4 regions of the Paenibacillus sp. 2003 genome follow, and region 4 is predicted to be linked to each of the others. Evidence: predicted binding sites of a transcription regulator. Region 4 holds the regulator's gene; each other region holds the start of a gene.

Region 1 (2,202 bases), on a different contig from region 4:
AACCACTGACCAAAGATGTGAAGATGGATATTATCGCGAAGCGTACAACAGGTTTCTCTGGTGCGGATTTGGAGAATCTCTTGAACGAAGCGGCATTGCTTGCAGCGCGTCGTAACCGTAAAGACATTTCCATGAAGGAAGTTGACGAAGCGATTGACCGTGTCATCGTTGGTACGGAGAAGAAAAGCCGTGTCATCAGTGATCGCGAGAAACGAATCGTTGCTTATCACGAAGCAGGTCATACCATTGTAGGATACTTCCTCGAACATGCTGATATGGTACATAAAGTGACCATTATTCCGCGCGGACGTGCGGGTGGATATGTAATCATGTTGCCAAAAGAAGACCGTATGCTGGTTACCAAGCAGGAATTGCTGGATAAAGTAACCGGACTTCTCGGGGGTCGTGTAGCTGAAGAATTGTTCATCGGAGAAATTGGTACTGGTGCATACAGTGACTTCCAGCAAGCGACAGGTATTGTTCGCAGCATGGTTATGGAATACGGTATGAGTGAGAAATTGGGACCTATGCAATTCGGAAGTTCACAAGGACAGGTATTCCTTGGTCGGGATATCGGTCATGAACAGAATTACTCGGATTCCATTGCTTATGAGATTGATCAGGAAATGCAACGCTTTATCAATGACTGTTATGAGAAGTGTAAGGACTTGCTTGTTAAACATTCAAAAGAGATGCACCTGATCGCTCAAACTTTGCTTGAGGTAGAGACTTTGGAAATGGATCAGATCAAGCAATTGATCGAAACAGGTTCTTTGACTCCAAAAGCAGAGAATGACAATGATGGTGAAGGCACACCAACTGAAGGCGGAGAGCCAATCATCGACACCATCGGTGATGTGCGTGTTCGTATTCAAGGTAAAGATGAAACGCCTGAGCCACCAGCCGGAGATATTCCAAACGAAGCTCCGAATCTGGAAAAGGGTAATAACAATAACCCGGATGATGGCGGAACGAAGCCAACGTCTTAATGACAATACATCTGGCTATGATAGCAGGTAAAATCAAGAGAGCCCTCGGGCTCTCTTTTTTTATCCATTATTTTAAAAGAGGATAGATAAAGATAAACGGGAGTTAGATGGCGAACCAGTTAGCAAACAGGTGGTTACAGCGCTGTTCCGGGCCTTTTTCATTTATTGACAGAGTCGTGAACGTTGTGTAAATTAGTTGTTAAACCGCTTGTGATTCGTTTCTCAAGCGAAGATAACGACTTAGGTTAGCCCACGAAACAGCGCATGACGCTGTCCCGATAAAGGAGAGGATCACAGGTGGAAGCTCTGGCTTTAGAGCGCAAGGCTGAGATGAACCGCGAGCTGCGTGAGCGGCTTATGGAGTTGAAGAAGGAACGTAATGCCATTATTCTTGCCCATTATTATCAACGTGACGAAGTACAGGAGGTTGCCGACTTCCGTGGAGATTCATTTCTGTTAGCCCAGAAGGCAGCACAGACAGATGCGGATGTGATCGTTTTCTGTGGTGTTCATTTTATGGGTGAAAGCGCTAAAATTCTGGCGCCAAATAAAACAGTTATTATCCCGGACGAACGTGCGGGCTGCCCAATGGCAGATATGGTGAATGTGGATGGACTACGCAAATTGAAAGCACAACATCCTAATGCCAAGGTGGTTACGTATATCAATTCCTCGGCTGAGATCAAAGCAGAGACTGACATCTGTTGTACATCAGCGAACGCAGTCCGGGTTATTCAATCGGTGGATTCCGACGAAATTATCTGGGTACCGGATAAAAACCTGGGACATTATGTGCAGCAGCATACAGACAAGAAAATGATTATCTGGGAAGGTTACTGCAACACTCACGATATGCTTACAGTCAAAGATGTGGTGGAGATGAGAGCCAAGCATCCAAATGCAGAGTTTGTTGTCCATCCAGAGTGTCGCCCTGAGGTTGTAGAAATGGGTGATTTTGTAGGCAGCACAACAGCTATTCTGGAGTATTGCAAAAATTCATCAGCGAAGGAATTTATCGTAGGTACCGAAGATGGTACAGGATATCAGCTTCGTCTGGATAGTCCGGATAAACAGTTCCACTTTGCTACCAAGTTCCTCGTATGTCCCAACATGAAGGTGAACAACTTGAAGAAACTGGTGAAATGCCTGGAAACGATGAAGCCGCAAATCTACGTGCCACCGGCCGTTGCCGACAAAGCCAGAGAATCACTAG
Region 2 (2,202 bases), on a different contig from region 4:
GGGCATTGAAGAATCGTTCCAGGAAATCGGATTTGATGCCAAAGACTTTGAAGCACATGTAGATTATTTGGCAGACCGTGCCTTCGAAGACCAATGTACAACCGCCAATCCAAAGTTGCCGTTGGTAACTGAACTGGCTGATGTATACCGCAACGCTTTCTACGGAAAGTTTGAATAAAGAATCTAGAACGAAGCGTGCCTTACGGCAAGAAGATCAGGGTTCCCCGAGAGGGGAGCCCCGATTGCCGTCTTTCACACAATAACGAGTGGGCAGAAGCACAGAAGAGCGAAGCACCTGTTTTTCGGGATTTATTCTAAGATTTGATTTGCTGCTCCAAGCATAGAGGAGCAAAGGGTTCTAAAAGAGGTTACACGGAATCCGTGATGAGGCCGTTTGAACGATCCCCTTACACAACAACGAGGGGCAGAAATAACCTGAAGAGCGAAGCTTGCGTCTTTGCACTGGATTTTGGACATTGTTGTTTTATCAGTTGAACTAAACTTGTACACGATAACGGAGAGGAGAGAAAAAACCTGAAGAAGCGGAGCGTTCGCCTTTATCACTGGATTTTCACCTTTGAAAAAGTGAATCAAAAAATCCGGGGATAACAGCGATCGGAAGGTTGTTCTCTACTTGCAGTGGCCAGTGTACACCACCGAATGTTCATTCGCTTTTTCAGTAAATTTAAATAATGAGCAGCAATTGTAAGGTTGTCTGGCACGCAGTGATCCTGTGTAAAGTTTCAAGTTCAATGGGACACAGCGCAGGTGGAGTGAGTTAGTTCACTGACTTTGTGACAAAAATCACAGATGATGAAAGCCTCAAGTCGTATACTGAAAATGTAAGAAAAATATTCATCCCGCGGTTCCGGTTCCCAAGTAGAGAGAACATGTTCCGGTTTATGTGAAACAATTCACATTAATCGCGGCTCTGGGCACACAATGCTACGAATGAAACAAGATGTTATGTGTCCAGAAATCCAAATTAGTGGAGGGATTACGATGTCGGTGATTGAAAAAGATGTCAAACAACAAACAGGCTGGAGAAACTTTACCAAAGGAACATGGACCAAATCCGTAGATGTGAATGATTTTCTGGCACACAACTTGTCTCCGTATTACGGTGATGAAGCATTCCTAGCAGGTGCAACTCAGAATACCAAAGAATTGTGGGAGATCGTATCTGATCTGACCAAAAAGGAACGGGATAACGGCGGTGTCCTTGACGTTGATGTGAACACACCAGCGACTATTGTTTCTCACCAACCAGGTTATCTGGATCAATCCAAAGAACAGATTGTCGGCGTTCAGACCGATGCTCCATTCAGACGTTCCATTCAACCAACAGGCGGAATCCGGATGATGATTGATGCATGTGAAGCATACGGCTTCGAATTGCCTCAAGGCGTCATTGATATATTTACAAACATTCGCAAAACACATAACCAGGGTGTATTCGATGCTTATACTTCCGATATGCGTGCAGCGCGTAAAGCAGGGATTATTACAGGTCTGCCAGATGCTTACGGCCGTGGCCGGATCATCGGTGACTATCGTCGTGTAGCTTTGTACGGGGTAGACTTCCTGATTCGTAACAAAAAAGGTGAATTAAATGCACTCGAAGTTGATGTCATTGATGAAGATGTCATTCGTCTGCGGGAAGAATTGTCTGAACAGATTCGTGCATTGCAAGAATTGAAACAATTGGGCGATATGCACGGGTTCGATATTTCCTTGCCAGCGACAACAGCAAAAGAAGCATTCCAATGGTTGTACTTCGGTTACCTCGCTGCGATCAAAGAACAGAATGGTGCTGCGATGTCACTCGGACGTGTATCTTCTTTCCTGGATATCTACATTGAGCGTGACCTGCAAGAAGGCATTCTGTCCGAAGAACAAGCTCAGGAATTGGTGGACCATTTCGTAATGAAACTGCGGATTGTCAAATTCCTGCGCACACCGGATTACAACGAACTGTTCAGTGGAGATCCAACATGGGTGACCGAGTCCATCGGTGGTATGTCTGTGAATGGTGAAACACGTGTAACCAAAAACAGCTTCCGTTTCCTGCATACACTGCACAACCTGGGTCCTGCACCAGAACCGAACTTGACTGTTCTCTGGTCAACGAAACTTCCGGAAGCTTTCAAAGATTATTGCAGCAAAGTATCCATCGAAACCAGCTCAATCCAGTATGAAAAT
Region 3 (2,202 bases), on a different contig from region 4:
ATTACGATCCATTCATTATGAAATGCATATCTGTAAACGCCAGCCCACAATATGCGAGCTGGCGTTTTTGGATGGCTATAGAAATAGCGGTGAGAATGCAATCCAGGCCAAAATAAGAGTAAGCACAATGCAGACATTCTCTACAACGGCCCCACGCTTGGTCCCTGTACTCATCAGATTCACCCGTATGCGCCACTTGAGCGGTGGTAACGGACGAATACCTCGATTGGTGAGTGAATCGGCCAACAGATGCATCGCATATGCAGTTCCTCCCGCTACCCAGATCTCCGGTCCCTGCTGCTGGGTCGTGCTGTACAACAAGCCCGCCCATATTGCGGTTCCGTACAGGGTATGTGTCAGTCCCCTATGAGTCAGTGTGGTGCAGAGCATTAACAAACTGCCTGCAATCAAGTTCCACGGTGCGAACGCGTGACCATAAAAGACCAGTCCGAGTCCAATCGCAAACATCAACACTTTGCGAAGCGAACGTGAAGGCAGGAATGACACAAGCGCAATGAGGATCGCAAGCAACAGGTTCCATGGTTTGGCATGAACATAGAAGTACACAAATACAGCTGTGGGCAACAGAATCGTCTGTAACAACCTGATCAGACTGTTAGGCAAGGCTCTGGATACCAGCAGCGAATTTGGCTCATCAATGTCAGGCAATAACGAACCAATCAGTGCAACCGTAACTGCCGGCGCTGTCACCGGCATACCGGCCAACTGCAGAACAGAAAGCGACACACCTGTCCCGATAATAAGGTGGGATCTTCCCATCATGATGCAAAAACGTCCTTTCAAAGAAATCGGGAACAATAAGGCCCAGTTCCGATTTTACAACGAAAACAAAATAAGAACAATAGTTCGCATTTCTTATTTGTATGAAAATAAATATAACTTTCTGTGATGGGGCGCACATTATTATATTTATGACTCTTCTATCTTTATTAGTGAATTAAATCACATAAATTGTCGTCAACTACTTGTATAATTTCAAATATAAACCACTAAAATTGTTGGTAATGTACAGCGTCTATCCAAGGAGGCATACACACATGAACGGAAAAAAAGAGAAACTCGTTATCATAGGTAACGGAATGGCAGGAATCAGTACTGTAGAACAAATTTTAAAATTAACATCGCGATTTGATATTACTGTTTTTGGCACAGAGCCCTACCCTAACTACAACCGCATTATGTTGTCTTATGTACTGGAAGGAAGCAAAACACTGGATGACATCGTACTGAACGACCTTCACTGGTATGAAGATTACGGCATTACGCTGCACACAGGCACAACGGTTACACGAATCGATGCCGAGACACACGAAGTTGTGACTGAAGAAGGAACTCGCGTTCCTTATGACAAAATTATCATTGCAACAGGCTCCAACTCCTTCATTCTCCCCGTTCCGGGACATGACAAAGAGGGTGTTGTCGGTTTCCGCGATATCGCCGATTGTAATGTGATGCTCGACGCTGCCAAACAGTACAAAAGAGCGGCCGTTATCGGGGGCGGACTGCTGGGTCTTGAAGCTGCCAAAGGGTTGGTACAACTTGGCATGGAAGTTACCGTAGTGCACTTGATGCAGGATCTGATGGAGCGTCAGCTTGATCCACAAGCTTCAGCCATGTTGAAGGCAGAACTCGAACGTCAGGGTATCCGGTTCAAGATGGGTGCGCAGACTTCCGAACTGCTGGGCGGCAAACGCGTTGAAGGGATACGTTTTGCAGATGATACGGTTCTGAATGTTGATTTTGTGGTCATGGCTGTAGGCATTAAACCCAATACGACTGTAGCCCGCGAAAGCGGTATGGAAGTGAACCGGGGTATTGTCGTGAATGACTATATGCAGACTTCACTTGAGAATGTGTATTCGGTCGGGGAATGTACAGAGCACCGTGGGGTATGTTACGGCCTCGTTGCCCCCTTGTTCGAACAAGGCATGATTCTCGCGAAACATATCTGCGGTGTAGAGACCGCTCCATATGAAGGTTCTGTAGTATCTACGAAATTGAAAATTTCGGGTGTAGACGTCTTTTCAACTGGTGAATTCATCGACAGTCCAGAGCACACCGTCATTTCGCACAAAGATGACTGGAAACGGACTTACAAAAAAATTCTGCTTCGTGATAATAAAATGGTCGGCGCTGTTCTCTTCGGTGACATTACGGATTCTGCCGAATTGCAGAAACTGA
Region 4 (2,202 bases):
TAACGCTTCGCCTGCTGGCACAGCCGTCGGGTCACCAGATACACCTTTGTGGATCAATGCAGCCATTCTCATTTCCTCGAACATATCCAGGTTGTTGTTGCTTGCCGGTCCGTCTGTTCCGAGTGACACGGTAACTCCTGCTTTCAGTAACGCAGGTACCCGCGCAACACCGGAAGCGAGTTTCAGGTTACTTCCCGGGTTATGGGATACAGCCACATCATGACGGGCCAAAATTTCAATCTCTTCGTCATTCAGATGCACCGCATGTGCAACCAGGGATGGACGAGAGAAAAAGCCCAGTTTCTCCAGATGTGCCACAGGACGCAGTCCATAATCAGCCACGTTCTGCTCCACTTCACGAAGCGTTTCAGACATATGTGTATGGAGAGGAAGGTTCAGGTCGTTCGCGACCTGTACAAGCTTCTCTATGTAGTCAGGAGGGCATGTATATGGGGCGTGTGGCGAGATTACGGTTGTAATGCGACCATCTGCCTGTCCATTCCACTCACGTGCAAACGCTGCCGACTCGTCCAGCTTCCGCAGTTGCTCTTCTTCCGAGCACAGCCCGATTACACCACGTGCCAGTGCTGCTCTAACGCCTGATTGCTCCACAACTTTGGCAACTTGATCCATGTGATCGTACATGTCCAGGAAAGCTGTAGTTCCGCCTTTCAACATTTCAAGCACCGATAGCGAAGTTCCCCAATATACGTCTTGTGAAGTCATTTTCGCTTCCATCGGCCACATTTTTTCCTGCAACCATACTTGCAACGCAAGATCGTCTCCGTGCCCTCTGAGCAACGACATTGCTGCATGACCATGCGTATTGATCAGACCCGGCAGGAAGAACAGTCCTTTTCCATCCACTTTGGTACAATTTTTGTCTCCATCCGGCAATGTCTCACCAATATGCACAATCTTGTCATCCTCAACAACCATGTATCCTTGAACCACGTTCCATGTTGTGCCGCCTTCATTAACGGCAAATTTGCCGTTGTGAATTACCCATCTATTTGTTGTCATCTTCCTCGTCGTCCTTTCCAGTCTCCAAGTAATAGGCCAAACTAAGCAGATCCGTTGTAAAGTCAGCATGGTGAATGCGGATATGCGGCGGTGTTTTTAGAATGGTTGGTGCAAAATTAAGAATCGCTTCGATTCCGGATTCAATAAGCTGATCGGCTACATTTTGGGCTTCCGTATCCGGAACCGTGATAATTCCGATGCGGATGTTTTCTGTTTTAACCGCTTCCGTCAATTCATTCATTGGTTTTACCGTCAAACTGTTAATTTGACTACCAATCTTCGGTCCATATGCATCAAATACAGCAACAATCTTCATGTTGTCTTTCAGATATGCATTGTAGTTAGACAAGGCTTGACCGAGATTACCCGCTCCTACCAGAGCTACATTAATTTGCTGATCGATTTTGAGAATGTGACGAATTTTCTCGATCAAATAGGATACATCATACCCGATCCCTTTACGACCAAAATCACCGAAGTAAGCCAGGTCTTTACGAATTTGGGCCGGATTCAGATCCAGCCTCTGTCCAAGCTCTTGAGAAGAAACAGTAGCCACCTCACGCTGATGCAACTCGTTCAAATAACGCAAGTATACAGGCAGACGTCGTACCACCGCTTCCGAAATTTTATCCGATTTCATTCTTGCTCCCCCTTACCAAGGCCACGATAAAATAATAGATGAAAAGATGAGCATTCTGTATAAATTCAAAGATAGACGTTGTATACAGAATGCTCCTTGTAATTTAGGTTATAAGTTCTTACGTGCAACTGCTTTAATCGGATACGGAAATATCTAATAAAGTTTAACGCCAAACGATAGTGTCATGCAATGATATAACGAACAAAACAACCATTATTCTTGTTCATTAACAGGTTTTTCCAACCACTCGGTAATTCGTGGAACCATTTGCTCCGTGAGCATATGCTCCATTTTGGGACCAGGTAAAGAATATAAAAAGAATTTACCATAGTACGCTTCAATCACCCGTGTATCATAAACAATGACAATTCCTCTGTCCTTCGCTGTACGCACCAACCGGCCAAATCCCTGCTTGAAACGAATGACCGCTTGCGGCACGGACAGTTTCATGAACGGATTTTTCTTCTGTTCCTGAAGCAACTCACTCTTGGCTTCCACCAACGGATGATTCGGTGGCTGGAAAGGCAGTCGCACAATAG

Evidence for each region. Region 4 encodes Rex, which represses fermentation and respiration genes when NADH is low (regulators of the CRP and FNR family bind a similar motif). Its sites were predicted from a motif close to TTGTGAAATATTTCACAA; they were not measured.
Region 1: the regulator Rex is predicted to act here: its motif matches at 1,198-1,215, upstream of nadA (quinolinate synthase NadA).
Region 2: the regulator Rex is predicted to act here: its motif matches at 903-920, upstream of pflB (formate C-acetyltransferase).
Region 3: the regulator Rex is predicted to act here: its motif matches at 952-969, upstream of nirB (nitrite reductase large subunit NirB).

What each region holds. Positions count from the first base shown of each region.
Region 1 covers NZ_JAVDTB010000014.1:18,629-20,830, reverse strand. Annotated here, with positions in the region: gene ftsH (ATP-dependent zinc metalloprotease FtsH) at 1-989, shown strand, start outside; gene nadA (quinolinate synthase NadA) at 1,287-2,202, shown strand, end outside.
Region 2 covers NZ_JAVDTB010000008.1:154,970-157,171, reverse strand. Annotated here, with positions in the region: gene adhE (bifunctional acetaldehyde-CoA/alcohol dehydrogenase) at 1-178, shown strand, start outside; gene pflB (formate C-acetyltransferase) at 1,003-2,202, shown strand, end outside.
Region 3 covers NZ_JAVDTB010000002.1:309,172-311,373, forward strand. Annotated here, with positions in the region: gene J2X75_RS13485 (metal-dependent hydrolase) at 76-783, opposite strand; gene nirB (nitrite reductase large subunit NirB) at 1,059-2,202, shown strand, end outside.
Region 4 covers NZ_JAVDTB010000001.1:2,716,647-2,718,848, forward strand. Annotated here, with positions in the region: gene J2X75_RS11665 (amidohydrolase) at 1-1,023, opposite strand, end outside; gene J2X75_RS11670 (redox-sensing transcriptional repressor Rex) at 1,010-1,663, opposite strand; gene dinG (ATP-dependent DNA helicase DinG) at 1,877-2,202, opposite strand, start outside.